2 regions of the Burkholderia pulmonis genome follow, and region 1 is predicted to be linked to the other one. Evidence: predicted binding sites of a transcription regulator. Region 1 holds the regulator's gene; the other holds the start of a gene.
The links. The regulator FNR, encoded in region 1, switches genes on or off when oxygen is low (the NO sensors DNR and NnrR bind a similar motif). The targets are predictions, from matches to a motif close to TTGATNNNNATCAA.
Positions count from the first base shown of each region.

Region 1 (15,190 bases):
TCGCGCACGACTTCGTGCTGGCTGTAGACGGTGATCGCGCGCCCGCCGGTCAGTTCGGACAGGTCGATACGATGGCGCCGGCCGTCGAACAGCAGCTCGATGCCGTGGTGTTCGAGCCCTTCGCGGCGCATCCGCTCGCCGAGGCCGGCTTCGTTCAGCGTGTCGACCGTGCCCTGCTCCAGCACGCCGGCGCGGATGCGGTTCTCGCAATACTCACGCGAACGCGCTTCGACGAGGATGGAATCGACGCCTTGCAGGCGCAGCAGATGGGAAAGCAGAAGGCCGGACGGGCCGGCGCCGATGATGGCGACCTGGGTGCGCATTGTTCGTCTCCTGAACATTGGTTCGAGTAATGGAACACATTTGAGCGCTTTCCCGACTATGCGGCAATGCGATTCAGGAGATATGTTGTATACGTTTTGAAGATACTGGTCCGACCATGGATGCGCTCGACCTGAACCTGATTCCCTACCTCGTCGCGCTCGACGACACGCGCAACGTGAGCCGTGCGGGCGACCTGCTCGGCGTCAGCCAGCCGCGCGTCAGCACCGCGCTCGGGCGCCTGCGCGAGTATTTCGGCGATCCGCTGTTCGTGCGCACGTCGCGCGGGATGGAGCCGACGCCGCGCGCACTCGCGCTGCTGCCGGCCGCCCGCGATGCGCTTGCGCAGATCGAGCGCGGCCTCGTCGCGCCGCACGACTTCGACCCGGCCGCGAGCACGCATACGTTCTCGATCGCGCTGTCGGACGTCGGCGAGATCGTGTTCCTGCCGAAACTGCTGCAGGCGTTCGCGACGCTCGCACCGCACGCGAACCTGCGTTCGGTCTCGCTCGCGCACGACGAAGTCGGGCGGGGCCTCGAAGCCGGGTCGATCGATCTCGCGGTCGGCTACTTCCCCGATCTCGACGGCAACAACTTCTTCCAGCAACGGTTGTTCACGCACCGGTTCGTATGCCTGATGCGGCGCGGCCATCCGTTCGAGCAAACACCGCCGTTCACGGTCGAGCAGTTCCTCGCGTGCGGGCACGCGGTGGTGCGCGCCGAAGGGCGCAGCCAGGAAGTGCTCGAGAAATATCTCGCGAAGCAGCGCATGCAGCGCCGCGCCGTGCTCGAGACGCCGCACTTCATGAGCCTGCCGTTCATCCTGAGCCGTACCGACCTGATCGCGACGGTGCCGCATGCGATCGGCTATGCGTATGCGGCCGAGCACGCGTTCATCGTGCCCGTCGAGCCGCCGCTCGCGCTGCCGCGCTTCGACCTGAAGCAGCACTGGCATCGCAAGTACCACAACGACCCGCGCACCGCATGGCTGCGCGGCGTCGTCGCGTCGCTGTTCAACGACGAGCAGGACGAATGGCCGAAGTGACGCTGGGAGCGCGGCAGCCCGCACGCACGACCCGCGAAAGCATGAAACAATGGCCGGATATCGGCCGCCGCAGGCGGCCTTCGATGGAGCCACTACATGGGTAAAGGAAAGAAATCCGCGCGGTCCGAGCCGGCCGTCTCCCGGCCGAGCCGTGAAGAAGCAGAAGATGCGGTCCGCGTGCTGTTGCGCTGGGCCGGCGACGATCCCGCGCGCGAAGGCCTGCTCGACACGCCCGCACGCGTCGTACGCTCGTACGAGCAGTTCTTCGCCGGCTATGCGCTGGAGCCGCGCGACATCCTCGCGCGCACGTTCAGCGAAGTCGACGGCTACGACGAGATGATCGTGCTGAAGGACATCCGCTTCGAGAGCTACTGCGAGCACCACATGGTGCCGATCATCGGCCGCGCGCACGTCGCGTATCTGCCGAACCAGCGGGTCGTCGGCATCTCGAAGCTCGCGCGCCTCGTCGACGCGTTCGCGAAGCGCCTGCAGATCCAGGAAAAGATGACCGTGCAGATCGCCGACACGCTGTTCGACGTGCTGCAGCCGAAGGGCGTCGGCGTGATCCTCGAAGCCGCGCACCAGTGCATCTCGACGCGCGGCGTGCACAAGCCGGGCGTCGAGATGGTCACGTCGCGCATGCTCGGCACGTTCCGCACCGATCCGTCGACGCGGCGTGAATTCCTGTCGATCGTCGCGAATCCTTCTTCAGTCAACCTGACGAATACCTGATGGCGCAGACGAAGCAAGCGGCGCACGCGCCCGTCGTGCTCGTGACCGGCGCCGCGCGCCGGGCCGGGCGCGCGTTCGCCGAGTATTTCGCCGCGCACGGCTATCGCACCGCGGTGCACTACGACCGTTCGGCGGATGCCGCGCAGGCAGCCGCCCGCGCGATCGCCGAGCGCGGGCACGATTCGGTGGCGCTGCAGGCCGACCTGTCCGATGCCGCGCAGATCACCGCGCTGATCGACCAGGTATATGCGCGCTTCGGGCGTCTCGACGTGCTGGTCAACAACGCGTCGGTGTTCTGGCAGGACCATTTCCCGAGCTTCGACCTCGCGGCGTTCGACCAGGCGTGGGCCGTCAACTGCCGCGCGCCGATCCTGCTCACGCGTGCGTTCTACGAACGGGCCCGCGCGGCCGGCACGCAGGGTGTCGTCGTTAATGTGGTCGACCAGAAGATCAAGGAAAACTTTCACCGCGATCATTTCAGCTACACGGTCGCGAAGGCCGCGCTCGGCAACCTCACGCAGATGCTCGCGCTGTCGTCCGCGCCGGTGCTGCGCGTGAATGCGGTGTTCCCCGGGCTGATGCTGCCGAGCGACGACCAGACGCAGGCCGACTTCGAACACGCGAGCCGCGCGTCGACGCCGCTCGCGCGCATCGCCGGCCCCGACGACGTCGCGGGCGCGATCCTGCTGCTGACCGGCAATGCATACAACGGTGTGGATTTCGTCGTCGATGCGGGGCAGAACCTGATCCGCGTCGACCAGGACGTGCTGTACAAGCACCGCTCGCCCGCCGGCAAGCACTGACGCACCCGGCACGCGCCCGCGCGAACCGGGCGCGCCGCCGCGTTACGGCTTCTCGGCGCTCCCGCCTTCGCGAACCTTGCCCTGCGCGACGCTCGTGCCGGCCGGCACGCTGTGCGTGAGCCACACGTTGCCGCCGATCACCGAGCCGCGCCCGATCGTCACGCGGCCGAGAATCGTCGCGCCCGCATAGATCACCACGTCGTCCTCGACGATCGGGTGCCGTGCATTGCCCTTCACCAGCGCGCCTTCGCCATCGGCCGGGAAACTCTTCGCGCCGAGCGTGACGGCCTGGTACACGCGCACGCGCTCGCCGATGATCGCGGTTTCGCCGATCACGACACCGGTGCCGTGGTCGATGAAGAAGCTCGGGCCGATCTGTGCGCCCGGGTGGATGTCGATGCCGGTAGCCGAGTGCGCGATTTCATTGATGAACCGCGCGAGCAGCGGCACGCCGAGCCGGTGCAGCGAATGCGCGAGCCGGTGGTGCATCATCGCCAGTACGCCGGGGTAGCACAGCAGGATCTCGGTGATGTGCTGCGCGGCCGGATCGCCGGCGTACGCGGCCTGGATGTCGCTGACGAGCAGCGCGCGGACCGCCGGCAACTGCCGGCCGAATTCGCGCGCGATCTCGAACGCGCGTTCGTCGAGTTCGGCGAACGGCGTATCGGCATGCTCGGGCAGGAACGGCAGCGCGCGGCGGATCTGTTCGGACAGGATGCGCAGTGTGCTTTCGAGCGTATGGCCGACGTAATAGTCGACGCTTTCGTCGGTCAGATCCGGTGCGCCGTAATGCGTCGGAAACATCGACGCGCGCAGGCCGGTCACAATCTTGCAGATTGCATCGCGCGACGGCAGCTCGCGGATGCCGCGCGGATGGCGCGTGCGATGGAGTTCCTCGCGCGACTCGCGCAAGCCGGCGACGATTTCTTCGAGGTCCCACTGACGGGCGGGTGATGTCGACATATGCCAATGCAGGCAGCCGCGCTCGGTCGCACGGCCGCTAATAAAGTGACGGGTTCCGCAAGATTACCGCGTTTTTTGTCCGGGAGCGGCGCACCGGGGATCGGCCGGACGGCCGGCGCCGCACACACGCGGCCAGGTCACATCGTGATGCTGCTCGCGTCGATCCATCGCACCGCCCAGTCGCGCGCGTGTGCGATCGCGTCGCCTTCGTCGTTGAACTGGAGCTCGATCGGAAAAAAACGGTTCGCGACGAGCTCCCCGTCGCTCGATCGGGAGATCACGACGTAGGGCTTGAACGAACCATCGCTGGCGCGCGCGGGCGCGCAGTTCAACAGATAACCGCGGTGCGTGAAGGCAGTAGTCGCTTGCATGAATCCGCCACCTCTAGTCCCTTGCTTTGTTGTTCACTACCCGTCTTTGAGGGTGCCGCGGCGCCCCGGCGCGGGCAGAGGCGGCGAGACTGCATCCCCTGTCGCCGCTTCGCAGGAAAAGAATCATACTCTGTAGAAAACGCGTCTTCTAGCTGAAATAAATCATGACAAATCAGTGCGCGTCGCGCGACCGCGGCGATCGCCCGCGCGCCTTTTCCCGTCGTGCCCGGAACGGGATTTGCTTCGATCCGGAGCGTTTCGCCGCCAGGAGAGCCGAGATGGAATCATCCGGTCAAACAGGTCGTGTGCATCCGCGCAGCATCGAGCTCGACAACGACGACACGCACGACAGCACGGTCGACACCGACGGCAAGAACCGCGAGGCGTCGCGCCTCGCCGGCGGCGGGCCGATCTCGCCCGACCAGATCACGCGCAGCAATGCGTCGCTCGTCAACGCGATACCGGAAGCCGGCGACGGCTTCGCCGGGTTCGACAGCCGCCCCGGCGGCAACCATCCTGCGTTCGCGCTGCGGGCCGGCTACATGGTGGTCGAGAAAGGCTTCGACGCGCCGCCGGCACACGACGCGCTGTTCGGTCCCGTTCACCGGATGTACGGCAGCACGTACTGGCCCGGCCACGGACGGCGGCCGGAGCGCATCATCGAGCTGACCGTCGTGCCGAGGTAGCCGGCGCGGCGTTTGAATCGGTCGTTCGTTTGCGGAACGCCATCGGTCGCGTGCCGATGGCGCACATCGGCACGCGCGGCCGTGCGCCCATCCGCACGCGGCGCCCAGGCGAACGATTCCGCACATCGGCATCGACCGTCTCATGCAAGCCGCGCATCGCATCGACGCACCTGCGTTGATCGAAGTCATGTCGTCGCGGCGCGCTTGCGATTGAATGGCGATGCGCGCGGCTCATCGGCGCGGCCGCGGTGCCGTGTCGACGCGCGTGGCCGTTCAATGCGCGCGCCGATGCGAGCGCGCGCCGTTTCGCCGACGATGCGGCGAAGCCACACGGCACGCGTCGCGCGGTGCAGCATGCAACGCGCGCATGGCCATTCCGGCCCGCGACGAAAATGACGCGGCGCGCGGCACGACGGCCACCTCACTGCAAAGTCCCCGCCGTTGGTTTACTCTGCCTCGCAGCATTGCGCATTGCCCAGCCTGATCGGCCATCCGGCCGACTTCGTTTCAACCCGCCACTCGGAGACACTATGTACAAGCGTATTCTGGTTGCCGTCGACGGCAGCGACACGTCCCGCCATGCGTTCGATGCCGCGCTGGCGCTCGCGAAAGCGCACGGCGCCGAGCTGCAGCCGTTCTACGTCGTCGAGAACGCCGCGATCTACTACAACGTGCCCGGCTACGATCCGTCCGTGCTGCGCGACCAGCTCGTCGCGCAGGGCAACGCGCTCGCGCAGGATTTCACGAAGCTGATGCAGGCGGCCGGCGTGAAAGGCGAAACGCGGCTGAGCGAAGCGACGTCGCTCAACGATGTCTCGTCGCTGATCCTCGACGGCGCGAAAGCATTCGGCGCCGATCTGCTCGTACTCGGCACGCACGGCCGCCGCGGGTTCCGCCGCCTCGTGCTCGGCAGCATCGCCGAACAATGCGTGCGGCACGCGACGCTGCCCGTGCTGCTGATTCCGGCGGCCGCCAACACGGACGAGCCGGCCGCCTGAACGGCGTCCGGCAGGCGCGGCCGGTCGCGACGTTTTGTCACCCGACAGCGGCAACTTGCGGTGGGACAATGATTCCGTCGATTCAACGCCGGAGTAAACGATCATGCTGACGCCCGTCGCCACTCGCCCCGCCCCCACGCCTCATGCAGGCAGCTGGGCTCCTCGCCAGGCCGCGCACTGCTCGTCATGCGCGATGCGGCATCTGTGCATGCCGCAGGGCCTGGCGCCCGAGGCGCTCAGTCGCCTCGAGTCGGTCATCTGCGCGGCTCGCCCCGTCAAGCGCGGCGAAGCGCTGTTCCGCGAAGGCGACGCATTCGACAACCTCTACGCCGTACGCTCGGGTTCGCTGAAAACCGTCGCGACACGCCATGACGGCCGCGAACAGGTCACGGGCCTGCATCTCGCCGGCGAAGCGCTCGGCCTCGACGGCATCTGCGACGATACCCACCCGCGCACCGCGGTCGCGCTGGAAGACAGCTCCGTCTGCGTGATTCCGTACAGCGCGTTGAAGACGCTGTGCTCGGAAGCCGGCTCGATGCAGTTGCGCATGCATAAGCTGATGAGCGAACAGATCGTGCGCGAAACGTCGCAAACGATGCTGCTCGGTTCGCTGAACGCCGAAGAGCGCGTCGCCGCGTTCCTGCTCGACGTCTCGTCGCGTTACCTGAAGCGCGGTTATTCGCCGTCGGAATTCAACCTGCGGATGACGCGCGAAGACATCGGCAGCTATCTCGGCATGACGCTCGAAACGGTCAGCCGCACGTTGTCGAAATTCCAGAAGCGCGGCCTGATCGAAATGCAGGGCCGCCACGTGCAGATCGTCGACTTCGACGGCCTGCAGCAGGTCTGATCGCGCACGGCGCGCACCTCGCGCGCCGCCTGCATCGCATCCCGCATCAATCGAGAAACAGCGCGGCGCGCGCCTTCAGCGCCGCGCTGAAATCGTCGAGCCAGCCGATCGACAGACGCCAGCTCTGCCAGTAAAGATCGATGTCGATGGTTCGCCCGCGCGACATGTCGATCAGTTCGCCCGCCGCCAGCTGGCGGTCGACCATCCGGTCCGGGCACATTCCCCATCCCAATCCCGTTTCGCACGCGCGCAGATAGCCCGCAACGTGCGGTATCCAGTGCTGCGGCGGATCGAGATCCGCGCGCGTCACGCGCCGGATGAACCGCGCCTGCAGCCCGTCCTTCGGATTGAACATCACGCACGGCGCGCGGCGCAGCGCATCGCGCGTGATGCCCGCCGCGAAATACCGTTCGTAGAACGACGGCGCGCACACCGCGCGATAGCGGATCCGCCCGAGCCGCTCCGACCGGCATCCCTGAATCGGCTCGGCCTGCGCGGTCACGGCGCCCTGCACGCTGCCATCGCGAATGCGCGAGGCCGTGTAGTCCTGGTCGTCGATCACGAGGTCGAGCAGCGTCTCGCGCTCCGTACAGAATGGCCCGACCGCATCGATGAACCACGTCGCGACGCTGTCGTCGTTGACGGCCACGCGCAACGTCGGCCACGCGCTCGCGATCTGGCCCGGCAGCGCCGGCATCCGGCCGCCCAGCTCGGCTTCCAGCAACTGCACGCGTTCGGTATGCCGGCACAGCAGCGCGCCCGACGTCGTCGCGACGCACGGCTGCCCGCGCTTGACGAGCACGCTGCCGACCCGCTCCTCCAGCAGCTTCACGCGCTGCGACACGGCCGACGGCGTGACGTTCAGCTCCCTGGCCGCCCGCTCGAACGAGCCGTGCCGGATCACGGCCGCGAGGGCGTCGAGCAACGCGTAGTCGAGCATTAGATTTCCTTAATCTGCATTAGGTGATTTAGCTTCTCTTAGCTTCGTACTGACCGCAGACTAGCGCTACCCGATTCATTCGTCTACTGCTTCCACGGCTTCCCCCCTCATGAACTGGCTCGCTTTTTCCCACGGCGCCGCACTGTGCGGATCGCTCATCGTCACCATCGGCGCACAGAATGCGTTCGTGCTCCGGCAGGGCATCATGCGCTCGCACGTCGGCAAGATCGTGCTGCTGTGCGCGGTGTCCGACATGATCCTGATCGGCGCAGGCGTCGGCGGCGCATCGGTGCTCGTCGAACGCTACCCGACCTTCGTCCACGTGGTGCTGTACGTCGGCCTCGCGTATCTCGCATGGTTCGGCATCAACGCGCTGCGCCGTGCATTCAAGCCAGGCCACGAAACGCTCGACGTGCGCGGCGACGCGGTCGCGCCGCCATCGCAGAGCGGACTCTCGATCGTGCTGATGACGCTCGCGTTCACTTGGCTCAACCCGCACGTGTATCTCGACACGTTCCTGCTGATCGGCACGGCCGGCGCGCGCGAGCCGGAAGGCGCGCGGCTCGCGTTCGCGATCGGCGCGATGACGGTCAGCGTCGTGTGGTTTCTCGGGCTCGGCTACGGCGCGCGATTGCTGGCGCCGTGGTTCCGCAAGGCGGTAGCGTGGCGCGTGCTGGATGGCGCGATCGGCAGCATGGTGCTGTTTCTCGCGGCGGTGCAGTTGCGCTGAGCGCATCACCCTCGCACGGGCGGCCGCCTGCCGCCCGTCGTCCCCTCCGCTCCGGCGCAACACCGGGGCAGCCAGCCCCCTCGTCGCACCCGTCACAAAAATTCGCTCCCGATCCAACCCGGCCGCACGGAACGCTCGCGCAACGGACGCGGCATCCGCCATCTGCGGCAAGCCGTCCATCATCGCGGCCACGCGCCGCCGGCACGAATCCGCGCGATCGGCGAGAATGTCCGGTGTCCCGCGACAACGGCGGAACCGCCCCGCGCACCCCGCCGCGATCGCCTTGCCCCATCCCGCAGTCCCATCCCTTCACCCGTAGTTACCGGAGCAGAACATGGCACACCGCACCCTCGGCACATCGACCATCCAGGTTTCTCCGCTCGCCTTCGGCGGCAACGTCTTCGGCTGGACCGTCGACGAAAATGCATCGTTCGCACTGCTCGACGCACTCGCCGATACCGGCATCAACTTCATCGATACGGCCGACGTCTATTCGGCGTGGGCACCCGGCAACCAGGGCGGCGAATCGGAAACGATCATCGGCAAGTGGCTCAAGCGCTCCGGCAAGCGCGAACAGGTCGTGATCGCGACCAAGGTCGGCCTGCTCTCGGCGCGCGCGGGGCTGTCGAAAGACAACATCCTGAAGGCCGTCGACGATTCGCTGCGCCGCCTGCAGACCGACTACATCGACCTGTATTTCTCGCACCGCGACCTTGCCGATACGGCCCCGCTCGAAGAAACGCTCGGCGCGTATCAAACGCTGATCGACGCGGGCAAGGTGCACATCATCGGCGCATCGAACTACAGCGGCGCCCGCCTGCGCGAAGCCGCCGACATCAGCCGGCGCGACGGGTTGCCCGCCTACCAGGTCATCCAGCCCGAATACAACCTGATCGACCGCGCCGACTACGAGCGCGATCTCGAGCCGGTCGTGCGCGACCTGAAGCTCGGCGTCGTCAACTATTACGCGCTCGCGAGCGGCTTCCTGTCGGGCAAGTACCGCAGCGAGGCCGACCTGAAGAAGAGCGTGCGCGGCGATCGCGTCGCCGGCTATCTCGACGAACGCGGCCTGCGCATCCTCGCGGCGCTCGATGCCGTATCCGAGAAGCACGGCACGCAGCCGGCCGCGATCGCGCTCGCGTGGCAGATCGCTCGGCCGACCATCACCGCGCCGATCGCGAGCGCGACGTCGCTCGCGCAGCTCGACCTGCTCGGCGCAGCGATCCGCGTTCAGCTCGATCAGGACGATATCCGCCAGATCGACGCGGCCAGCGCAATCTGAAATCGGCGGGGCAGGCCGGTCGACGAAGTCGCGCCAATCCGCGCGGTTCCGCGACCGGTCCGTGCCATGTGCCTTCCGGCGTCGCCGCCTGCGCGAACGCCGGAAATTCGGGCATGACGGATGGATACAATGGCGAGCATCCGTTGCGCCCGAACCCAACCCACGCACACCGACCGCCGATGACTCGCATCGCCCGCCTCGCCTGTTCCCCCCGCCCGCTCACCGCAACGATCGCCGCGCTGCTCGCGTGCGCGCCGGCCGTGTCTTACGCAGGCTGGTACGAAATCGCGAACTACGCCGGCACGATCGGCAATGCGCCCGTCCACGTGTCGCTGCAGACCTACGACACCCTCAACCACAATGACGCGGGCCGCTGGCGCATCGACGGCAGCTACTACTACGACGCACATCGCAAGCCGATCCCGTTGCAGGGCCACCGCGAGCCCGACGGGCGCATGACGCTGTGCGAAGCCGCCCCGCCCGCATCGAGCGCCGATTCGCCGGTCGTGCCGGCCGCCTCGCCGTCACGGCCGAAGCCCTGCCCGATCGCGCTGAACGTCGCCGGCAAAACGGCAACCGGCACCTGGGACGACGGCCGCAGGACGCTCCCGATCACGCTGAACGAAGTCGGGCGACTGAACGACACCGATCAGGACCACCTTCAGCTCGACGGCACCGTCGAGATCCCGATGTGGTATCGCACGAAGACGCACATGCTGGTCGGCGCCTATGCGCTGTCCGACAAGTGCGGCATTGCGATGCAGTCGCTGCGGGCCGTGAACATCGCGACGGGGCGCACCGATCGTACGATCGCGCTCGACTGCGACGCGGGCATGGTGATGACGTCGATCTACGCGAACGTCACCGACGCGCGGCGGGCCGGCTACGTGAGCGTCGAGTTCCGGGGCGGCAAGATGGGCTACGAGCAGGACGTGTCGCTCGGGCTGCCGTCGTCTGCATCGAAGCAGGCCGTCGCCCCCTAGCCCGAAATCGCCGGCGTGTTTTGACTCATACGGCCGCTTTCGTTGACTCAGCCGGACATCGATCGCGCCGCTGCCCGCTGTGCCCCGCCCCAAGCGCGTCACGCGCCCGCCCCGGGTCTTTCACGGATTGACCGCGGCGTTCGACGTGCCGGAGACTGCGCCGCTCGGGCGGTCATTGGGAGAACGTCATGCCGGACACCAGCACGGAGATCGCGACGATCTCGACGCGCGCCGTACGCGGCGCCGAGCGCGTCGACTTCTGGGTCGACCAGGTCGCGCGCACGCTCGTGCGGATCGAATGCAGCGGAAAGTCGTCCGAAGGGATCGACGCGTCGCTGCGCCGGCGCGATCTCGGGCTGTTCGGCGCATGCGACATCGTCTCGAACCGGCACGCGGTCGTGCGTACGCCGCACAACATCCATGCGGACCAGCGCGACGCCGTGTTCATCTGCCTGATGCACGAAGGGCAAGGCTATACGTTCCAGGACGTCGACTGCATGCAGCACGGGCCCGGCGACCTCGTGCTGTACGACACGTCGATGCCGTACGGTCACGGCTTTCCCGCCGACATGGCGATGACCGTGCTCGACGTGCCGCGCGACGTGTTCGAGGCGCGGGTCGGCCCGTGGCGCTACCGCAGCCTCGTCAAGATCGACCGCAACGACGGTGTCGCATCGTGGGCCGTGCGGCAGGTGTATGCGCTGCTCGCCGCGCCGCAGGAGCCGACGCCCGACGCACGCGAACGGCGCGCCGCCGCGATCCTCGATCTCGTGCAGTCGATGCTGCGGCTGCGCGACGGCGACGCGTCGCCGACCAAGTCGACCGTGCATACGCTGTCGCGCGCGAAGGCGTTCATCGACAGCCATCTCGCCGACGACGATCTCGACAGCCAGTCGGTCAGCCGCGCGATCAACCTGTCACCGCGCCAGCTCGCGCGCGTGTTCGAGATCGAAGGGATGCCGCTCACGCGCTACATCCTCGCGCGGCGGCTCGAACGCTGCCGCGCCGACCTGCGCGACCGGTCGCTGAAGCACCTGACCGTCAGCGAGATCGCGTTCCGCTGGGGCTTCAACAACAGCGCCCACTTCAGCCGCAGCTATCGCGCGCGTTTCGGCGAGACGCCGAGCGATACGCGCGCGCCTGCCGACGCCCGCTAGGCCTCCGTTCGCGCCGCCCCTCTCCCGATGTCCCGGCGAGGCAAGCACGGCGTCCGTCCCGGTCAAATGGGGCCGCAACCCGCTCGCTAAGCTGGTTTCCTGCGCGGCGGCACTCGTTCCGCCGCCCGACAGCAAGGAGAAGAAGCGGGATGGAGACGTACGACCACATCGTCGTCGGCGGCGGTTCGGCCGGCTGCACGGTTGCGCACCGGCTGGTGAAGGCCGGCCGGCGCGTGTTGCTGCTCGAGGACGGCCCGAAGGACGACAGCCTGTTCATCCGGATTCCGGCGACGTTCATTCGCGTGCTCGGCACGCAGCGCACGGTCACGTTCGAGAGCGAGCCGCAGCCCGGCGCGGCGGGACGCAAGACCTACGTGCCGCAGGGCCGCACGCTCGGCGGCGGCAGCTCGGTCAACGCGATGCTGTACGTGCGCGGCACGCGCGACGACTACGACGACTGGGCCGCGCTCGGCTGCACCGGCTGGGGCTGGGACGAGGTGCTGCCCGCGTTCAAGCGCGCCGAATCGCACTTGCGGCTTTCCGAGCCGTTTCACGGCACCGACGGGCCGTTGAAGGTCGGCGACACGCGCTTCCGGCACCCGCTGAGCCTCGCGTTCGTGAAGGCCGCGCAGGAAACCGGCATCGCGTACAACGACGACTTCAACGGCGCCGCGCAGCACGGCGTCGGCTTCTATCACACGACGATCTTCGACGGGCAGCGCGGCAGCACGGCGGCCACCTATCTCGCGGACGCGATCGCCCATCCGAACCTGCGCGTGCTGACCGGCTGCCGCGTGACGCGCATCCGGTTCGACGGAAAGCGTGCCACCGGCGTCGAATGGCGCACCGAAAGCGGTGCGACGGGGTCGGCCACCGCGCGTGCCGACGTCGTGCTGGCGGCCGGCGCGCTGAGCACGCCGAAGCTGCTGATGCTGTCGGGTATCGGCCCCGGCGCGCACCTGCATGCGCACGGCATCGACGTACTGCACGACAGCCGCGACGTCGGTGCGAATTATCAGGATCATCTCGAGGTATCGATCTACGGCCGCAGCCACGCCCCGGTCAGCCTGCTGGGCGAGGACCGCGGGCTGCGGGCTTTACGGCACGGGCTGCAGTGGATGCTGTGCCGCACCGGCCTGCTGACGTCGAACGTGGTCGAATCGGGCGCGTTCGTCGATACGACGGGCAGCGGCCGCCCGGACATCCAGTTCCACGTGTTGCCGACACTTGTCGGCGACGTCGATCGCGAACCGCTGCCCGGCCACGGCCTGTCGATCAACCCGTGCCTGCTCCGGCCGCGCTCGCGCGGCTCCGTGCAACTGCGCGGCAACGATCCGGCCGCGCCGATCCTGTTCGACAGCGGCGCACTGTCCGATCCGGCCGACGTCGACGGCCTCGTGCGCGGCGTCGCGCTCGCGCGGCGGATCATCCGCGCGCCGTCGCTCGCCCGCATCGTCCAGGAAGCCGAAACGCTGACCGATGCCGCGCTCGCCGACTACGTGCGGCATCGTGCGAAAACGGTCTATCACCCGGCCGGGACCTGCCGCATGGGCAACGACGAGGGCGCGGTCGTCACGCCGCGCCTCGAGGTGCGGGGTGTCGACGGATTGCGGATCTGCGACGCGTCGGTGATGCCGCGCATCGTGTCCGGCAACACGAACGCGCCGACGATCATGATCGCGGAGCGCTGCGCCGAGTTCATGCTCGCGGCGTAACGCGGCGCGCGCGGCATACGGCACCGCGCCGCAAACAAAAACGGCGCGTGATGCACGCGCCGTCGAACGTCCGGAAGACCGGCATCAGCTCCCGGTCGCACGCGCCGCATCGCGCAGCATCATCGGCGACGCGCCGTAGCGCTCGCGAATCGCGCGGCTGAAGTGCGCCTGGCTCGAAAACCCCCAGCGAAACGCGATCTCGCCGATGCTCGTCTTGCGCAGCCGCGCGTCGGTCAGCTCGCGATGCGCGTGCGACAGCCGCTCCGACCAGATGTGCTGCGTGATCGATTCGCCTTCGGCCGCAAAGAGGCGGCCCAGGTGCCGCAGCGACAGCCCGACCGCATCGGCAACGGCTTGCGGCCCGAGCTCCGGCTCGCCGAGATGGGTTGCGATGTACTGCTTCGCGGTCAGCAGGTACGACAGCGACGCGCGCGACGCGCCCGCACCGTTCACTTCCGTGTCGATGAGTTCGGCGATCAGCGTGCGCGTGTGCTCGGCGAACCGCGCGGCATCGCCCTCGACAGGCGCCTTCATGAACCGCTCGACACTCGCGCGCAACGTCGCGCCGAGCATCGCGCCGGCGCCCGGCTTCGGCGCGATCCGCAGTGGCAGCGCGGCGAGTTCCGCATCGAGCCGGTCGTCGAACGTCGTGACCGGGATATCGATCAGCAGCTGCCGCATCGGCGTCAGGAATCCGAACAGATAAGGCACGCGCGTGTCGTAGACGACGACGTCGCCCGCTTCCGCGAGCAGGCACCGGTCGCGCTGGATGAAATACGCGCGCCCGCTCAGGATCTGGCACGCGAACAGCGATTCCTTCGGCAACTGGCGCACCAGTGCGGGGCTGCGTTCGATCACGTGATCCCGGCCGCTGATGTCGGCAATGCCGAGGCCCGGCAGCGCGATGTCGGTCTTCTCGACCTCGAGCCCGGCCGGCGACAGCGACGAGCAGCGCAGCCCGACCAGCGTCGCCGCGTTGAACGCATCCCAGTACGCCATCCTGTCGCGCGCCGGCACGTCGGCCGTCGAACCTCGCGTGCATGAAAAAACGGTCGAATTCGTCACGTCGCCTCCTGCTGGCGCCTGTCGTGCGGAACGGCACGGATTGGGGGATGGTTCGTCTGGATTTTGGTGCGATGCAATGTCCGGCGCGGTCAAGCATTTCGTCCAGCCCAGTCAAGAGCGGCGCGCACCGGCTGGCTAAAGTCGAGCCCACGACAACTCATACAAGGAGACAAACCGTGGTCGACAAAGCCGTATCCGAATTCTGGCAAAACATCCCGGCGATTGCCAATCCGTTCAAGCCCGATGCACTGCCCGAAGCGTACATCCCGAACGCGGCCACCGACGACGAGCGTTATTACGTTCCGTTCACCGAAACGGTTTCGTCGCGGCCGCTGTGGATCTCGCCGTCGCAGAACAAATGGTGCGACATCCTGATGGCGAAGGAAGCCGGGCTCGTGAACCGGCACTATCACCCGCACGAGGTGTTCGCGTACACGCTGTCGGGGAAATGGGGCTACCTCGAACACGAATGGACCGCGACGCGCGGCGATTTCGTCTACGAGACGCCGGGCGAAGGCCACACGCTGGTCGCGTTCGATCATCCCGAGC
Region 1 is NZ_OZ480187.1:3,292,971-3,308,160, forward strand. It holds gene pobA (4-hydroxybenzoate 3-monooxygenase) at 1-323, opposite strand, end outside; gene AC5LXK_RS31535 (LysR family transcriptional regulator) at 440-1,366, shown strand; gene folE (GTP cyclohydrolase I FolE) at 1,463-2,098, shown strand; gene AC5LXK_RS31545 (SDR family oxidoreductase) at 2,098-2,901, shown strand; gene epsC (serine O-acetyltransferase EpsC) at 2,944-3,864, opposite strand; gene AC5LXK_RS31555 (hypothetical protein) at 4,002-4,235, opposite strand; gene AC5LXK_RS31560 (DUF3005 domain-containing protein) at 4,514-4,921, shown strand; gene AC5LXK_RS31565 (universal stress protein) at 5,452-5,919, shown strand; gene fnr (fumarate/nitrate reduction transcriptional regulator Fnr) at 6,023-6,769, shown strand; gene AC5LXK_RS31575 (LysR family transcriptional regulator ArgP) at 6,816-7,709, opposite strand; gene AC5LXK_RS31580 (LysE/ArgO family amino acid transporter) at 7,819-8,439, shown strand; gene AC5LXK_RS31585 (aldo/keto reductase) at 8,774-9,721, shown strand; gene AC5LXK_RS31590 (hypothetical protein) at 9,901-10,704, shown strand; gene AC5LXK_RS31595 (helix-turn-helix domain-containing protein) at 10,893-11,861, shown strand; gene AC5LXK_RS31600 (GMC family oxidoreductase) at 12,011-13,576, shown strand; gene AC5LXK_RS31605 (helix-turn-helix domain-containing protein) at 13,661-14,641, opposite strand; gene AC5LXK_RS31610 (2,4'-dihydroxyacetophenone dioxygenase family protein) at 14,818-15,190, shown strand, end outside.

Region 2 (15,190 bases), on a different replicon from region 1:
ATGAATCGGACGACGGGAAACGCGGGCGTTCCGTGCGACGGATCGCGGCTGCATGCCGCACATCCGATTGCCGCACGCCACTGGCCGTACGCAACGGTTCGACAACAACGTGGAGACAGCAGATGTTCAACAGGCTTCGAGCGGCAACTTTCGCAGTCCTTTCAGTGCTGGCGGCGCAGGTGTGCGCCGCGCCGGTCACGCTCGACGTGACGGGCTGGAAGGGCGGCGGCGCCGAGCCCGCCAACATGGCGGCGCTGATCGCAAAGTTCGAGAAGGAAAACCCCGACATCAAGGTCAAGTTCGAGTACATGTCGCGCAACGACACGACGACGGTCGTGTCGTCGCGGCTGCAGGGCGGCAACGGGCCCGACGTGCTGATGGTCGACCGTGAGCTGATGCGGCAGTGGCAGGGCGCGCACCAGTTGCTGGACCTGAGCGGCGAGAAATGGGTGCCGTCGATCTGGCGCGGCGTGCGCACCCATACGCAGATCGGCGGCAAGACCTACATGCTGCCGATGGAGCTGGTCGGCATCGGCCTGTTCGCGAACCTCGATCTCCTCAAGCGTGCGGGCATCGCGACGGTGCCGACCGACGTCGACCAGCTGAAGGCCGCGTGCGGGAAGCTGGCGGCGGCCGGCGTCACGCCGATGTTGCTGCCCGCGAAGGAAGGCTGGGCGCCCGCGGCGCTCGTGATCGCGTCCGGGCTCGCGGCCGGCGGCGGCGACGCGGATGCGCGCGCCGAATCGTTCGTCGGCGCGGGCAGCGCGCGTTTCGCGGCCGATCCGGCGTTCAGGCAGTCGATGGCCGCGCTGAAAGTGCTCGCGGACGCGAAGTGCTTCGTGCCGCGCCTGAACAACGGCGTGAGCGCGTGGAGCACGGGGTTGACCGAGTTCCAGGCCGGCCGCGTCGCGATGATGCCGCAGGGTGCCTGGAACATCGCGAAGTTCAGCGCGACGAAGGGGCTGTCGTTCCAGTTCGCGCCGCTGCCGGCGCTCGTGTCCGGCAACGGGCCCGTCGCGCTCGACATGCTCGGCACCGCATGGGCGATCAACGCGGCATCGCATCAGGCCGACGCCGCGAAGAAGTGGCTCGCGTTCTGGGCGCGCCCCGACAACGACCGCCAGTTCCTCGACGCGGAAGCCGGGTTCAGCCCGTTCGAGGGTGGCACCGACGCGATGCCGCAGCAGGCGCAGCCGTACGCGGCCGCGCAGAAGAACGGGCACGTCGTGCTGTATCCGAAGGGCGTGTGGACCGGCGCGCTGTTCACGGCGATCTGGAATTCGATGTCCGCGTATTTCCTCGACATCGGGCAGGACCCGGCGAAGCTGCTTGCCCGCTGGGATGCGGCCGCGCGATGAACCGTCCGTCCGCTGACATTTGCCGTGCCGCGCGCTGGTGCGCGGTGCGGTTCGACGAAGGAGGTGCGCGATGAAGCGCAACCGGACCTTGCTGTGGTGCGCCGCGCCGGCGCTCGCGCTGTACGCGCTGCTGAGCCTGTATCCGCTGTTCAAGGCGGCGCGAATGAGCCTGACGGATTTCTCCGGCGTGGGTGACGCGCACTGGATCGGGCTCGCGAACTACGCGGCCGCGTTTCGCGATCCCGCGAGCCTGCATACGCTCGTCGTCACGTTCGCGTATGCGGCGATCGTCGTGATCGTGCAGAACGGGCTCGGGCTGCTGTTCGCGGCGCTGCTGTTCTCGCTGCCGCGGCTGCGCGGCGCGCTGCGGGTCGGGCTGCTCGTGCCGAGCATGTTCTCGGCGGTGATCGCCGGGTTCGTGTGGGAATACCTGTACTCGCCGCTCGGCGGCGGCATCAACGAGCTGCTGCATCTCGTGCATCTGGACGCGCTGCAGCAGGTATGGCTCGGCGATCCGTCGGTCACGCTGCCGGCCGTCACGGCCGTGCACGTGTGGATGTACGTCGGCTATTCGACGGCGATCTTCCTGGCCGGCTACCTGAACATTCCGTCGGAACTGCACGACGCGGCGAAGCTCGACGGCGCGAACGCGTGGGTGCGCTTCACGCGCATCGACCTGCCGCTGCTCGCGCCGGCGTTCACCGTGAACATCACGCTGAGCACGATCGGCACGCTGAAGACCTTCGAGCTGCCGCTGGTGCTGACCAACGGCGGGCCGGACGGCGCGACGACGACGCTCGGGCTGCAGATCTTCCACAGCCTGTTCAACGACTACAAGTTCGGCTTCGCGAGCGCGCTGTCGATGATCATGCTCGCGATCGTCGTGGTGGTCGCAACCACCCAGAACACGATCCTGCGCCGCCGGGAGGACAACCTGTGAACGTCATCCGTCAACGCTTTCATGCGGACCATCCCCCCGCCGGCACGTCGGGCGGCGGGCTGCGCGCGGGCGCGCTGCTGCGCCGCGTGCCGGGCTTCGCGCGGCTCGTCGCCGCGATCGCGATCGTCGCGATCGTGCTGCTGCCGACGATCTACATGGTGCTGATGTCGCTGCGCACCGGCGACGACATCATTGCGCGCCCGCTCGGGCTGCCCGACCACGTGTTCTTCGGCAACTACGCGGCCGTGTTCACGCAGATGAACTACTGGCGCAGCGTCGCGAACACGATCGGCATCACGCTCGCGGTCACGTTCCTCGTCGCGCTGCTGTCGTCGCTCGCCGCCTATCCGCTGGCCCGCGTGAAGGGACGGCTGTCGACCGCCGTCTACATCGTGCTGACGCTCGGCCTGACGATCCCGATGTTCGTCAGCCTGACGCCGCTCTACGTGCTGTTCCGCGACCTGCACCTGCTCAACACGTACCTCGGCGTCGTGCTCGCGTACACCGTGCAGAGCCTTCCGCTCGGCGTGTTCTTCTACACGAGCTTCCTGAAGCGGATTCCGCTCGAACTGGAGGAAGCGGCGGTGATGGACGGCTGCAGCCCGCTGCAGGTGTACTGGTACATCGTGCTGCCGCTGCTGCGGCCGATCACGGGCACGCTCGCGATGTTCGTCACGCTGTCGGTGTGGAACGACCTCGTCTATCCGCTGCTGTTCCTGACCGACTCGTCGAAGTTCACGATCACGGTCGCGGTGTTCCGTTTCATCGGCACCAACGACATCGACCCGACCAAGCTGTTCCCGGCGGCCGTGATGGGCACGCTGCCGCTGCTCGTGCTGTTCTTCATTCTCCAGCGCAGGATCGTCGCGGGCATCACGGCTGGCGCGGTCAAGGGGTGACACCATGAATCCATTCGAATCGCTCGACGGCCGCGTGGTCGTCGTCACCGGCGGCGGCGACGGCATCGGCCTCGGCATCGTCGAAGTGCTTGCGCAATGCGGCGCGCAGGTGGTCGTCGCGGAGAAGAATGCCGCGCGCGCCGATGCGGTGCGCGAACGGCTCGGCGGCCGCGACGCGCTGTTCGTCGAGACCGACGTCGCGGACCCGGCGAGCGTCGTCGCGCTGTTCGAGCGCGTCGATGCGCATCACGGCCGCCTCGACGGGCTCGTGAACAACGCGGGCGTCACGCTGCACGGCCCGTTCGATGCGTTCTCGCTCGACGACTGCGACCGCCTGTACCGCACCAACCTGCGCTCGATGTTCCAGTGCGCGCAGCTCGCGGCGCCGCGCATCGCGCGGGCCGGCGGCGGCGCGATCGTCAACATCGCGTCGAACCATGCGGGCGCGAGCGTGCCGGGCTTCGAGATGTACGCGGCGACCAAGGGCGGCATCGTCGCGATGTCGCGTGCGATGGCGACGAGCCTCGCGCCGCAGCGCATCCGCGTCAACACGCTGAGCCCCGGCTTCACGCTGAATGCGCCGATCGGCGCGGCGCTCGAGCGCGATCCCGCGCTGCTCGACGCCTATCGCGCGCTGCATCCCGCGCAGCGCATCAACGAGCCGACGGATATCGGCCGGATCGCCGCGTTCCTGCTGTCGGACGCGGCGACCGGCATCGCCGGCGCGGATCTCGTTGCCGACAACGGCATGTCGGCATTGCTGTTCAACCGTACCCGTTCCTCCTCATGAAGATCACCGAAATCGAAACATTCGCGGTCGCGCCGCGCTGGCAGTTCGTGAAGGTCAGCACCGACGAAGGGCTGGCCGGCTGGGGCGAGCCGATCGTCGAAGGGCGCGCGGCCACGACCGCGGCCGCCGTGCACGAACTCGCAGACTATCTGATCGGCCGCGATCCGCGCCACATCGAAGATTTGTTCCAGGTCATGTATCGCGGCGGCTTCTATCGCGGCGGCCCGATCCTGACGAGCGCGATCTCGGGCATCGAGCAGGCACTGTGGGACATCAAGGCGCGTGCGCTCGGCGTGCCCGTCTACGACCTGCTCGGTGGCCCGGTGCGCGACAAGGCACGGGTCTATGCACACGTGAAGGGCGACACGCCCGAAGAGATGGCCGCGAACGCGCGGCAGCTCGTCGAGGCCGGCTACACCGCGCTGAAGATGGGCGTCGTCAACGCGACCGACTGGATCGAATCGCCGGCGGCGATCGATCGCGCGGTCGCGCGTTTCGGCACGGTGCGCGACGCGATCGGCAAGGAAGTGGGGCTCGGCATCGATTTCCACGGCCGCGTGCGCCGCCCGGTCGCGAAGGCATTGGCGAAAGCGCTCGCGCCGTTCGACCCGATGTTCTACGAGGAATTGCTGCTGCCCGAGCACAACGACGCGCTGCGCGAAGTCGCGCGCGACTGTGCGGTGCCGCTCGCGACGGGCGAACGGCTATTCACGCGCTGGCAGTTCAAGGAGCTGCTGCAGGAAGGTGTCGTCGACATCGTGCAGCCCGACGTGAGCCATACCGGCGGCATCTGGGAGCTGCGCAAGATCGCGGCGATGGCGGAGGCGTACGACGTCGCGGTTGCGCCGCATTGCCCGCTCGGCCCGCTGACGCTCGCGGCGTCGCTGCAGATCGATTTCTGCACGCCGAACGCGTTCATCCAGGAGCAGTCGACCAATGTGGCCTATCACGACGACAACGCGATGTATGCGTACACGCGCGGCATCCCGTTCGCGTTCGACGCGGGCTACGTCGCGCGTCCGGATGCGCCGGGGCTCGGCGTCGAGATCGATGAGGAGAAGGTGAGGGAAGCCGCCGCGATCGGGCACCGCTGGCGCAACCCGGTGTGGCGCCGCGAGGATGGTTCGGTCGCCGAATGGTGAGCGCAACGAACGGACGAGGAGAAACGCAATCATGGCAAGTGTGTCGCTCAAACAGATCCGCAAGCGTTACGACGACGGCGCGGATGTGATCAAGGACGTCAGCCTCGACATCGAGGACGGCGAATTCATGGTGTTCGTCGGCCCGTCGGGCTGCGGCAAGTCGACGATGTTGCGGATGCTCGCGGGGCTCGAGGAGATCACGTCGGGCGACCTGCTGATCGACGGCCGCCGCGTCAACGACGTGCCGGCCGCGAAGCGCGGGCTCGCGATGGTGTTCCAGAACTACGCGCTGTATCCGCACATGACGGTGTTCGAGAACATGGCGTTCGGGCTGAAGCTCGCGGGCGTCGACGCGGCCGAGACGCGCACGCGCGTCGGGCAGGCGGCCGAAGCGTTGCGGCTGTCCGCGCTGCTCGACCGCAAGCCGAAGGCGCTGTCGGGCGGCCAGCGGCAGCGCGTCGCGATCGGCCGCGCGATCGTGCGCAAGCCGGGCGTGTTCCTGTTCGACGAACCGCTGTCGAACCTCGATGCGGCGCTGCGCGGCGGGATGCGGCTCGAACTCGCGCGGCTGCATCGCGAGCTCGGCAGCACGATGATCTACGTCACGCACGACCAGGTCGAGGCGATGACGCTCGGCGACCGGATCGCGGTGTTCAACGGCGGACGCATCGAGCAGGTCGGCTCGCCGCTGTCGCTGTACGAGCAGCCGGCGAACCATTTCGTCGCGTCGTTCCTCGGCTCGCCGTCGATGAACTTCCTGCCGTGCCGCGCACAAGGCGGCGCCGACGCGCCGCGCTTCGACGTACCGGGCGGCTCGCTCGCGGCGACGCCGGACGCGTCGCGCACGTGGCCGGCGGGCTCGCTGCAGCTCGGCATCCGGCCGGAGAACCTCACGGTCGGTGCGCCCGGCACGGGGCTCGACGGCCGCGTCACGCACGCCGAGCACCTGGGCGACGCGACCATCGTCTATGTCGAACTCGCGGGCCACGACCGGCTGCTGTCGGTGCGGCAGAACCGCGATGCCTACACGGTCGCGTCGGGGCAGCCGGTCGGCGTGCGCGTCGACATGCGGCACGCGCACTTCTTCGACGACGCGGGCCGCGCGCTGTAAGACCGGCTCCCTGCAGGTTCCGCCCGCCGCACCGGCGGGCGGCCGAACGCATGCATAAAACAGAATTTCGATGACGACAGTAAAACTGGTACAGGGCGCGAATGCGATCCTGGGTGAGGGCCCGCTCTGGTGCGAACGCTCGGCGTCGCTCTACTGGATCGACATCAAGCGCACCGCGCTCTACCGCTACACGCCCGGCCACGGGCAGACGGGCTTCTGGCTGCTCCCGGAGCTGGCCGGCTGCGTCGCCGGCGTCGACGACGGGCGGCTGCTCGTCGCGCTGAAGAGCGGCCTGCACCTGTTCGACCCCGAGCACGGCACGCTCGAGCGGCTGGCCGACGCCGCGCACGCGCGGCCGTCGCTCCGCTACAACGACGGCGCGGTCGACGCACGCGGCCGCTTCTGGGTCGGCACGATGGCTGACGACGGCGACGGCCCCGGCGATCTGCATTGTTTCGAGCACGCACGCGCGTCGCGCGTCGCGGTTGCCGGCTTCGCCTGTGCGAACGGAATGGGCTGGAGCCCGGACGGTGCGACGATGTACGTGACCGATTCCGGCCGCCGCACGATCTTCGCGTACGACTTCGACGTCGCCGCCGGGCAGTTGTCGAGCGCGCGGCCGTTTGCGACGTTCGGCGACGCGCGCGGGGTGCCGGACGGGCTCGCGGTCGATGCGGAAGGCGGCGTGTGGTCGGCGATCTGGGACGGCTGGCGGCTGCATCGCTACGCGCCGGACGGCGCGCTCGACCGGGTCGTCGAGATACCGGTGCAGCGGCCGACGAGCGTCGCGTTCGGCGGGGCCGATCGCGCGACGCTGTTCGTCACGTCGGCGTCGGTCAACGTGAGCGCGGACGGGCTGCTGCGCGGGCCGCTCGCGGGCAGCCTGTTCGAGACGCGCCCGGGTGTCGCCGGGCTCGAACAGCACTGCGTCGCGCGTGCCTGGCTCGGGGAAGCGGCGGTGGTTACGCCGCGTTGACCGGAAGGGGGCGCGGGCGAAACCGCCGGTCAGCGGCGGCGCGCGTCGCGCGGCCGCACCGTCGATTCGCGCACGACGAGCCGCGCCTCGAGCATCGTGTGCGGATCGGGCGACTTGCCCGCGAGCGCGTCGAGCAGTGTCGTCATCGCGATTTCGCCGGCGCGCTCGGTTTCGGTGTCGATCGACGTCAGCGTGGGCGACGTGAGCTTGCCGAGTTCGAGGTTGTCGAAGCCGCACACGGCGACGTCGTGCGGGATCGCGATGCCGAGCCGTTCGGCTTCCTTGATGAAACCGGCCGCGATCATGTCGTTGTAGCAGATCACCGCGTCGGGCGGCTCGGACGACAGCATCACCGACGCGCACACGCGCTCGCCGTCGGCCACCGTTGCACGCGGCACGCTGAACGTGCGCAATGGCAGGCCGGCACGCGCGAGCACCTGCTCGGCGCCGGCGCGGCGCTCGTCGTCGCCGCGTGCGTTCGGCAGGCTGATGTACGCGAAGCGCTGGTATTTCTCCATCAGCAGGTGCTGCGCGAGCATCTCGCCCGCGCGGAGCGCATCGGAGTACAGCGTGAGCAGGCCGTCGCGCGGTGCGGAGCCGACCGCGACGACCGGCTTGCCGAGGCTCGCGGTCCAGCGCAGGTCGTCGTCGGGCATGCTGGTGTTCAGGATCAGCCCGTCGACGCGCCGGCTCAGCTTCGTCAGCGCCGGCCGTTCGCCCTTGCGGTTCTCGTCGGCATCGACGATCAGGACGACGAAATCGTTGCGCTGGGCGATGCGGTTCACGCCCTTGACCATCGCGGTGAAGTACGGGTTGAGGATGTCCTGGATCACGACGCCGACCGCGCCGGTCTGGCCGGTGGCCATCGAGCGCGCGAGCGGATTCGACTCGTAGCCGAGCTGCTCGATCGCCTCGGCGATGCGCCGCTCGACGTCCGGCGAGAAGCGCTTCGTCTTGTTGATGAACTTCGAGACGGTTCCGATGGAGACGCCGGCAGCGGCGGCGACTTCGTTGATCTTGGCCACGATGAAAGTGAATGTCAGTGCAATTTGCCGGCGAGCATAGCATGCGCACCGGCGGCGGCGGCCATGCGGCAGCGTGGGTGGCGTGCCGGACGGCCGGACTCGGTAGTATCCCTTGGAGGGCCAGAATTTTCTTGAAAAAGCGCAATCGTGCGCCGACAATGAAAACGCTTTCCCTTTTCGCGAGCATAGCACGCGCGCCTTCCGTTCGAAACGTAGCGGAAAACCACGCACGACAACCGCCGCGAAATTTTTTTGCTGTCGAGGGAAATCGTTTTCCCAAATCAGACGAAAAGCAGGAGGAGATCTTGATGCGACAGTATGGGTGGATCGCGGCGCTGGCCCTGGCGGTGCCGGCCGTGGCGCAGGCTCAATCGAGCGTCACCGTGTGGGGGCGGGTCGGCGGCGACGTGCAGTACCTGAGCGGCGTGCAGAACGGCCCGCATTCGACGGGTTCGCGCTTCTCGGAGGGCAACGACTGGGGGACGAGCATCCTCGGCATCACCGGCAAGGAGGATCTCGGCGGCGGCAACCAGGCGGTGTTCTGGCTCGAGTCGTCGATCAACGCGGCGAACGGCAACTACGGCGGCGGCGTGCTGTTCCAGCGCGGCGCGTGGATCGGGCTGAAGAACGAGCGCTACGGTTTCCTGCGGCTCGGGCAGGGTTCGTTCATCAACAGCTACATCTGGTCGTACGACCCGCTGCTCGAGGAAAACTATTCGGTCGAGTCGCTGACGTCGTATCGCAATGGTCCGAAGCTGTCGAACGGGATCCGCTACGAATCGCCGAAGTTCGGCGGCTTCTCGTTCGGGCTGCAGGCGAACCTCGGCAACAGCTCGAACGGCTGGCTGCGCGGCTCGCCGAACAACGTGGGCGCGACGGGCCTGTCCGACGGCGCGACGGTGGCCTATACGCAGGGCGACTTCGAGGTGCGCGCCATCTGGAACGAGATCCGCAACCAGTACGGCCGCGAGGACAACCTGTTCACCGCATCGCAGGAAGCGTTCATCGGCGTGCGCCAGCGCTTCGGTCCCGCGCTGGTGCAGCTCGGCTATACGCGCTACAGCGCGCCCGACACGCCGGCCGGCCTGTCGCGCACCGCGAACTACTACTGGGGCGGCGTGACGTACGACGCGACGCCGTTCCTGCATCTGCAGGGCGCCGTCTATTCGATGAAGATCGACGCGGGCCAATGGACCGCCGATCACAGCGGCGAAGGGCGCTCGACGATCCTCGGCCTCGGCACGATGTACGACCTGTCCAAGCGCACGTTCCTGTATGCGACGGCCGCGCACGTGTTCAACAGCGCGAACGCGAACCTGGGCGTGAATCCGCAGTCGCCGGGGCTCGGCAACGGCAGCGGGCTGGGCGCATCGCCGATGCCGGGGCACGGACAGACGGGCGTCTACGCGGGGATCGAGACGCTCTTCTGATCGAAGCCGATCGAAGCCACGAGCCGCAATCGTCAAACAGAGGAATCCTATGCAAGAGGCAATACCACGTTCCGGCGGGCCGGCACCGCTGCCGCGCCTGATCGCGCTCGACTGGGGCACCACGTCGCTGCGCGCGTACCTGATGGCGGATGCGCGCACGGTGCTCGACGAACGCGCGGCGCCGAAGGGCGTGATGCAGATCGGCGGCGCGGGTGTCGCGATGGCCGACGCGTGCGACGGCGCATTCGAGGACGTGTGCGGCGCGTGGCTGGATGCGTGGCCGGTGTTGCCGGTCGTCGCGGCCGGCATGGTCGGCAGCGCGCAGGGCTGGCGCGAGGCGCCGTATGCGGACGTGCCGATCGATGCGGCGCGGCTCGGCGCGTCGCTGCAGGCGGTGCGCGCGCGGCGCGGCACGGCCGTGCACATCGTGCCGGGGCTGATCCAGCGCGGCGAACTCGCGAACGTGATGCGCGGTGAGGAAACGCAGATCGTCGGCGCGCTGCACGCGGGCGGCACGGCGCACGCGGCGGCGCCTGCGCGGTGGATCGGGCTGCCGGGCACGCATTCGAAGTGGGTGGCCGTGCGCGGCTCGCGCATCGAGTGCTTCCGCACGTTCATGACGGGCGAGCTGTATGCGCTGCTGTGCGCGCACAGCCTGCTCGGCCGCACGATGTGGCCGTCGGCCGCGTTCGCGCGCGACGCATTCGAGCGCGGCGTGCGTGCCGCGCAGGCCGGCCATGCGACGGGGCTGCTTGCGACGATCTTCGGCAGTCGTGCGCGGCTGCTGGCCGGCGAACTGGCGCCCGACGAGCAGGCCGACTACCTGTCCGGCGTGCTGATCGGGCATGAACTGGCAGGGCTGGCCGCGGAAGGCGACGGGCCGGCCGCCGAGGCAAGCGCAGGCGCCCCGCGACCGATGCTGATCGGCGATGGTGCGCTGTGCGCGCGTTACCGGCATGCGGCATCGCTGTTCGGCTGGCCGCCCGTCGACACGATCGACGGCGCGGCGGCAGCCGGCCTGTGGGTGCTGGCCGAGCGGGCGGGGTTGCTGCCCGCGGCAAGCGAGGGGGCGCCGGTTCGTCTCGACGAGCCGGCTGCCGGAATGGGCGGACGGCGCATGAATCGACCCGCGGTCGATCCGGTGCCGGCCAATGAATGCAATATTTCGGGAGACTGACGTTGAAACACTGGAAGATTGTCGCGGCGCCGCTGATCGGCGCGCTTGCAGCATGCGGCGGCGGAGAATCGCCGGACGGCGTGGCGGGGCAGCAGCTTGCCGCTGCATCGGTTGACGGGCAGGCGGCCGGCGCGACGCCTGGCACGCTGCACGTCGACTGTTCGCTCGGCGCGGCCGGAACGGGATCGCCCGCGACGCTCGGCACCCCGGCGAATCCGATCCACGATCTCGCGACGCTGAACCGGATCGTGCTCGCGCCCGGCACGCACGTGCTGTTCAAGCGCGGCACGACCTGCAACGGCAGCTTCACGCCCGCGGCGGGCAGCACCGGCGCGGCCGGCGCGCCCATCGTCGTCGACGCGTACGGCGACCCGAAGGCGCAGCGCCCCGTCATCGCGGCCGGCTGCGCGGATGCGACGGCCGACCCCGACCAGTCGATCACCGAGCAGCACAAGACCCCGAGCGGATTCAGCGGCTATTACTCGCTGTGCAAGTCGGACAACCCGACCGTGAATCGCGCGGCGATCTATCTGTACAACACGCAGTACTGGGATATCCGGTCGCTCGAGCTGACCAACGATGCGACGACCGTCGGCGGCCGTCTCGGGCTGTATGTGCGGCTCGAGGATTACGGCACGGGCAGCCACTATCACGTCGACGACGTCTACGTGCATCACGTGCGCGGTTATCTGAAGGACGTCGCGAGCAATACGGTCGGCTCGTACAAGACGACCGGCGGGATGCTGTTCGAGGTGACGCGCGACAACGAGGTCGTCGGCACGAAGGAGAAGCCGACCGGTTTCGACGACATCGCGGTCGAGAACAGCGAAATCTACAACGTCGACGCGGTCGCGCTGTCGACCCGTTCCGCATGGATGTGCCGCGAGGGCGGCGCGCCGTGCGGCGACTATCCGCCGTACAAGGGCAATCCGGCCTACCTGACGAACCCGGCCACGCAGGCCGCATCGGAGTATTTCCCGATGACGCGCGTGGTGTTCCGCAACAACCTGATCCACAACATCGGCGGCGACGGCATCATCGTGCGTACCGCGACCGCGCCGAAGGTCGAGGCGAACCACCTGTACGACGTCTGGATGCGCGCACCGGGCAACAGCGCCGGCGCATGGGCGATCAACACCGACGATGCGCTGTTCCGGTACAACGAAGTCAACGGCGTGCGGCTGCAGAACAACATCGAGGCCGGCGACGGGATGGCGTTCGACGCCGATCTCGGTACGCGCAATACGCGCGTGGCCGCGAACTTCAGCCACGACAACGACGGCGGACTGATGCTGTTCTGCGGATGCGGTTCCGACGGGCTCGGCCACGTCGCGCAGGAGACGGGTGCGATCGTCGAGCACAACCTGAGCCTGAACGACAAGCGGCGGATCGTCTCCGCTGCGGGGTCGGCCGATTCCGTCGTGCGCGACAACGTCGTGATCACGCGCACGCCGGGGCTGGTGACGCCGATCGTCGAGAACCTCAGTTATGCGAACGCATTCCAGGTGACGGACAACCGCTTCTACAACGCATCGGACAGCGGCGCGATCTACCGGACGAAGAACGCGCAAGGCAGCTACGCGAACATCGTGTGGAGCGGCAACGCGTACTTCGGTTATGCGGCGGATCCGGAGTTCACCGGGCCGAACTATCATCACGGCGCCGAGCCCGACACGGTCTTGCCGTTCGCCGGGCAGGACGTGGACGCGGTCGCCGGCGCGTGGTTGCGCGACAGCGGGTTCGACCAGCACAAATACCGCGCGCCGCACGTGCGATGACGGCCCGGGCGCGGGCGTCGATGCGCGGCGCCCGCGTCGTCCGGTCGCAGGCCGGACGTCCGCCGCCTTGATCGTCGTCAACATCCGGACCGGCCGTCGGCCGATGATGGTGACATGGCCGCGCGCGCTGGAGCGCGCGGCAGCTCACCCCAGCGAGGTTCGCATGTACAAGAAGATCATGGTGGCCGTCGACGGCAGCGCGTCGTCGAAACAGGCGCTTGCCGAGGCCGTGAAGGTGGCGCTGGCGGGCGACACGCACGTCAGCGCCGTGTATGTGGTCGACAAGTCGGTGCTGTTCACGTACGCGGGGCGTTTCGATCCGCATGCGCTCGTCGAGGAGATCCGCGACGACGGGCGCAAGGTGCTGCGCGAAGCCGAGCAGGTCATCGCGCTGGCCGGCGCGAACGGCGAAGCCGAGCTCGTCGAGACCGAGAGCATCGGCGAGGACATCTCGGAGCGCCTGCAGCGCTACGTGAAGGAGCGCGGGATCGATCTCGCGGTGGTCGGCACGCACGGGCGGCGCGGCATCCGGCGCGTGCTGCTCGGCAGCGTCGCCGAGCGCTTCGTGCGCGGCTCGAGGTGCCCGGTGCTGCTGATTCGCGGCGACGACGCCGACGAGCCGGCCGCGGCAGCCTGACGCGGCGGGCGCGTGATGATACGCCGCCAGTACCGCATCGTCGTCGCGGCGATCGCCGTGTTCGTATCGCTCGCCGGAATGATGGCCGTCGTGACGGGGCTCCTGTTCGACGAAGCGATGGCGCTGCGCGGCGGCGCGATCGCGCTGATCGTCGGGGTGGCCGGCTTCGTCGTGATGCTCAATCCGGGCGCGAAAGGCGAGTCGTGACACGGACGCGCACCGCCGGCGACGTCGGCCGTGTCCGGCCACCGTTTCGCGAAAGACCGGCAACAGCCGTTGCCGGGCGTTGATTTCACCTAGTCGCTTGCCGTACCCGGCGCCTTCGCGTCGTCCTGTCCGCTCGGGACGTTCAGCCGCTTCACCGTTTCCGCCAGCTCCGCGTTCTTCGGCTGAATCTTCCGCGCCTGCGCGAATGCGTCGCGCGCTTCATCCTGGCGCCCCAGCTTCCACAGCACCTCACCCTTGTGCGTCAGCCCGGTTGCATGGGCTTCGCGCACGTCGTCGTCACTGTCCTTCGCGAAGATCGCGATCGAGCGGTCGAACCACGTGAGCGCCTCGTCGTTGCGACCGAGGCGATACAGCGCCCAGCCCTTGCTGTCGAGCGCATACGCATCGCCCGGCGACTTCGCGAGATGCGCGTCGATCATCGCGAGCCCGCGATCGACCTCGACGCCCGCGTCGACGAGCCGATAGCCGATGTCGTTCAGGCGATCGTCCGGAATCCTGTCGAGATCGAGCACGGCGGCCACGCGGCCCGCGTCGCGTTCGGCGATCGCGAGCGACAGCAGCTTGGCGGCGATCTGCTGCCGCAATTCGCTGCTGATCCGGTCGCCGTTGGCGACCAGCGTGCCGAGATACTGCGTGTACAGGTCCGGCATGCCGGGCTCGTTCGCGCTGTTCGCGATGGCCAGCCCCGGGCCCGCGCACCAGTCGGTGTCGGCCGACCCTTCCAGCATGCCGACGTAAAGATTGACGTTCCGCGGCGTGCGCGACTGCGCGTAGTAGGTGTAGCCGTTCGCATCCGAATGGCCGCACGCCAGATATTCGTTCTCCACGTCCAGCACGTACGGGAAGCGGCCGAGCGATGCCTTGCCGCCCGGGTCGACCAGCCGGAACGATTCGCCCAGGTCGCCGTTGCCGACGATCGGATTGAACACCCACTGCTTCTGCGGATGCAGTTTCGGCAGCCGGATCCTGACCGTGCGGCCGGCCGCGTCGGTGGTGCCGAAGATCACGCTGTCGTGCTCGTCCGGCTTGACGGGCAGCCCCGCGATGACCTGGCCGGGCAGGAACAGCCGGTAGCGCGCGTTCGGCAGCGGCTGTTGCGTGACGGGGTCGCGCAGCACGAACTGGTGAACGTAAGCCCCCTTGCCGAGCGACACCGTCGGCGCGAGGTAGGTGCGCGCGTGGGCGGCGGGCAGGGCGATGCAACTCAAGGCCGCGGCAACGAGCGCGGCGAGAAGGCGGGATGTCATGAAATTGCGGTTCTTGTATGTGATGGTGCGATGGTCCGACGGCCGGAAATGCACTGAACGAACCGCGCAGTCTTTGATAAACGGCCGGCTGCGGTTGGCGAATCCCGATGCGGCGGATCGGATCGTCCAGTGCAATTCGATGCGGCGCCCGCCCGTCGTCACGGGATGCATGACGGACACGGGAGGGCGACGCGGGAATGCAGTGCGCAGCATAACAGGCCGCGCGGGGCGATCGATCCCCATTTGGTTTGATTGTTGCGGATTGATGAACGATACCGTGATTTGTATCAAGAGGTGATATGCCGATCGATCCGACAATGGGTTCGACCACGGTGAGAAGGACGGAATGATCGAAATTCGATCGTCCTTTACAACCGGTATTTCACCTCCTTAAATAATCAGGGTCTGCCAAAAGACCGGAAAAACGAGATCCCCATGAGCCATTTCCTGGA
Region 2 is NZ_OZ480188.1:967,430-982,619, reverse strand. It holds gene AC5LXK_RS35940 (ABC transporter substrate-binding protein) at 123-1,358, shown strand; gene AC5LXK_RS35935 (carbohydrate ABC transporter permease) at 1,429-2,298, shown strand; gene AC5LXK_RS35930 (carbohydrate ABC transporter permease) at 2,295-3,197, shown strand; gene AC5LXK_RS35925 (SDR family NAD(P)-dependent oxidoreductase) at 3,202-3,987, shown strand; gene dgoD (galactonate dehydratase) at 3,984-5,129, shown strand; gene AC5LXK_RS35915 (ABC transporter ATP-binding protein) at 5,161-6,240, shown strand; gene AC5LXK_RS35910 (SMP-30/gluconolactonase/LRE family protein) at 6,311-7,216, shown strand; gene AC5LXK_RS35905 (LacI family DNA-binding transcriptional regulator) at 7,246-8,241, opposite strand; gene AC5LXK_RS35900 (porin) at 8,550-9,671, shown strand; gene AC5LXK_RS35895 (2-dehydro-3-deoxygalactonokinase) at 9,721-10,848, shown strand; gene AC5LXK_RS35890 (right-handed parallel beta-helix repeat-containing protein) at 10,851-12,626, shown strand; gene AC5LXK_RS35885 (universal stress protein) at 12,790-13,263, shown strand; gene AC5LXK_RS35880 (DUF2964 family protein) at 13,279-13,470, shown strand; gene AC5LXK_RS35875 (tetratricopeptide repeat protein) at 13,560-14,738, opposite strand; gene AC5LXK_RS35870 (nitrate reductase subunit alpha) at 15,174-15,190, shown strand, end outside.
Region 2: AC5LXK_RS35885 (universal stress protein) is a predicted target of FNR. The motif match lies at 12,694-12,707, and genes of this name have one in related genera.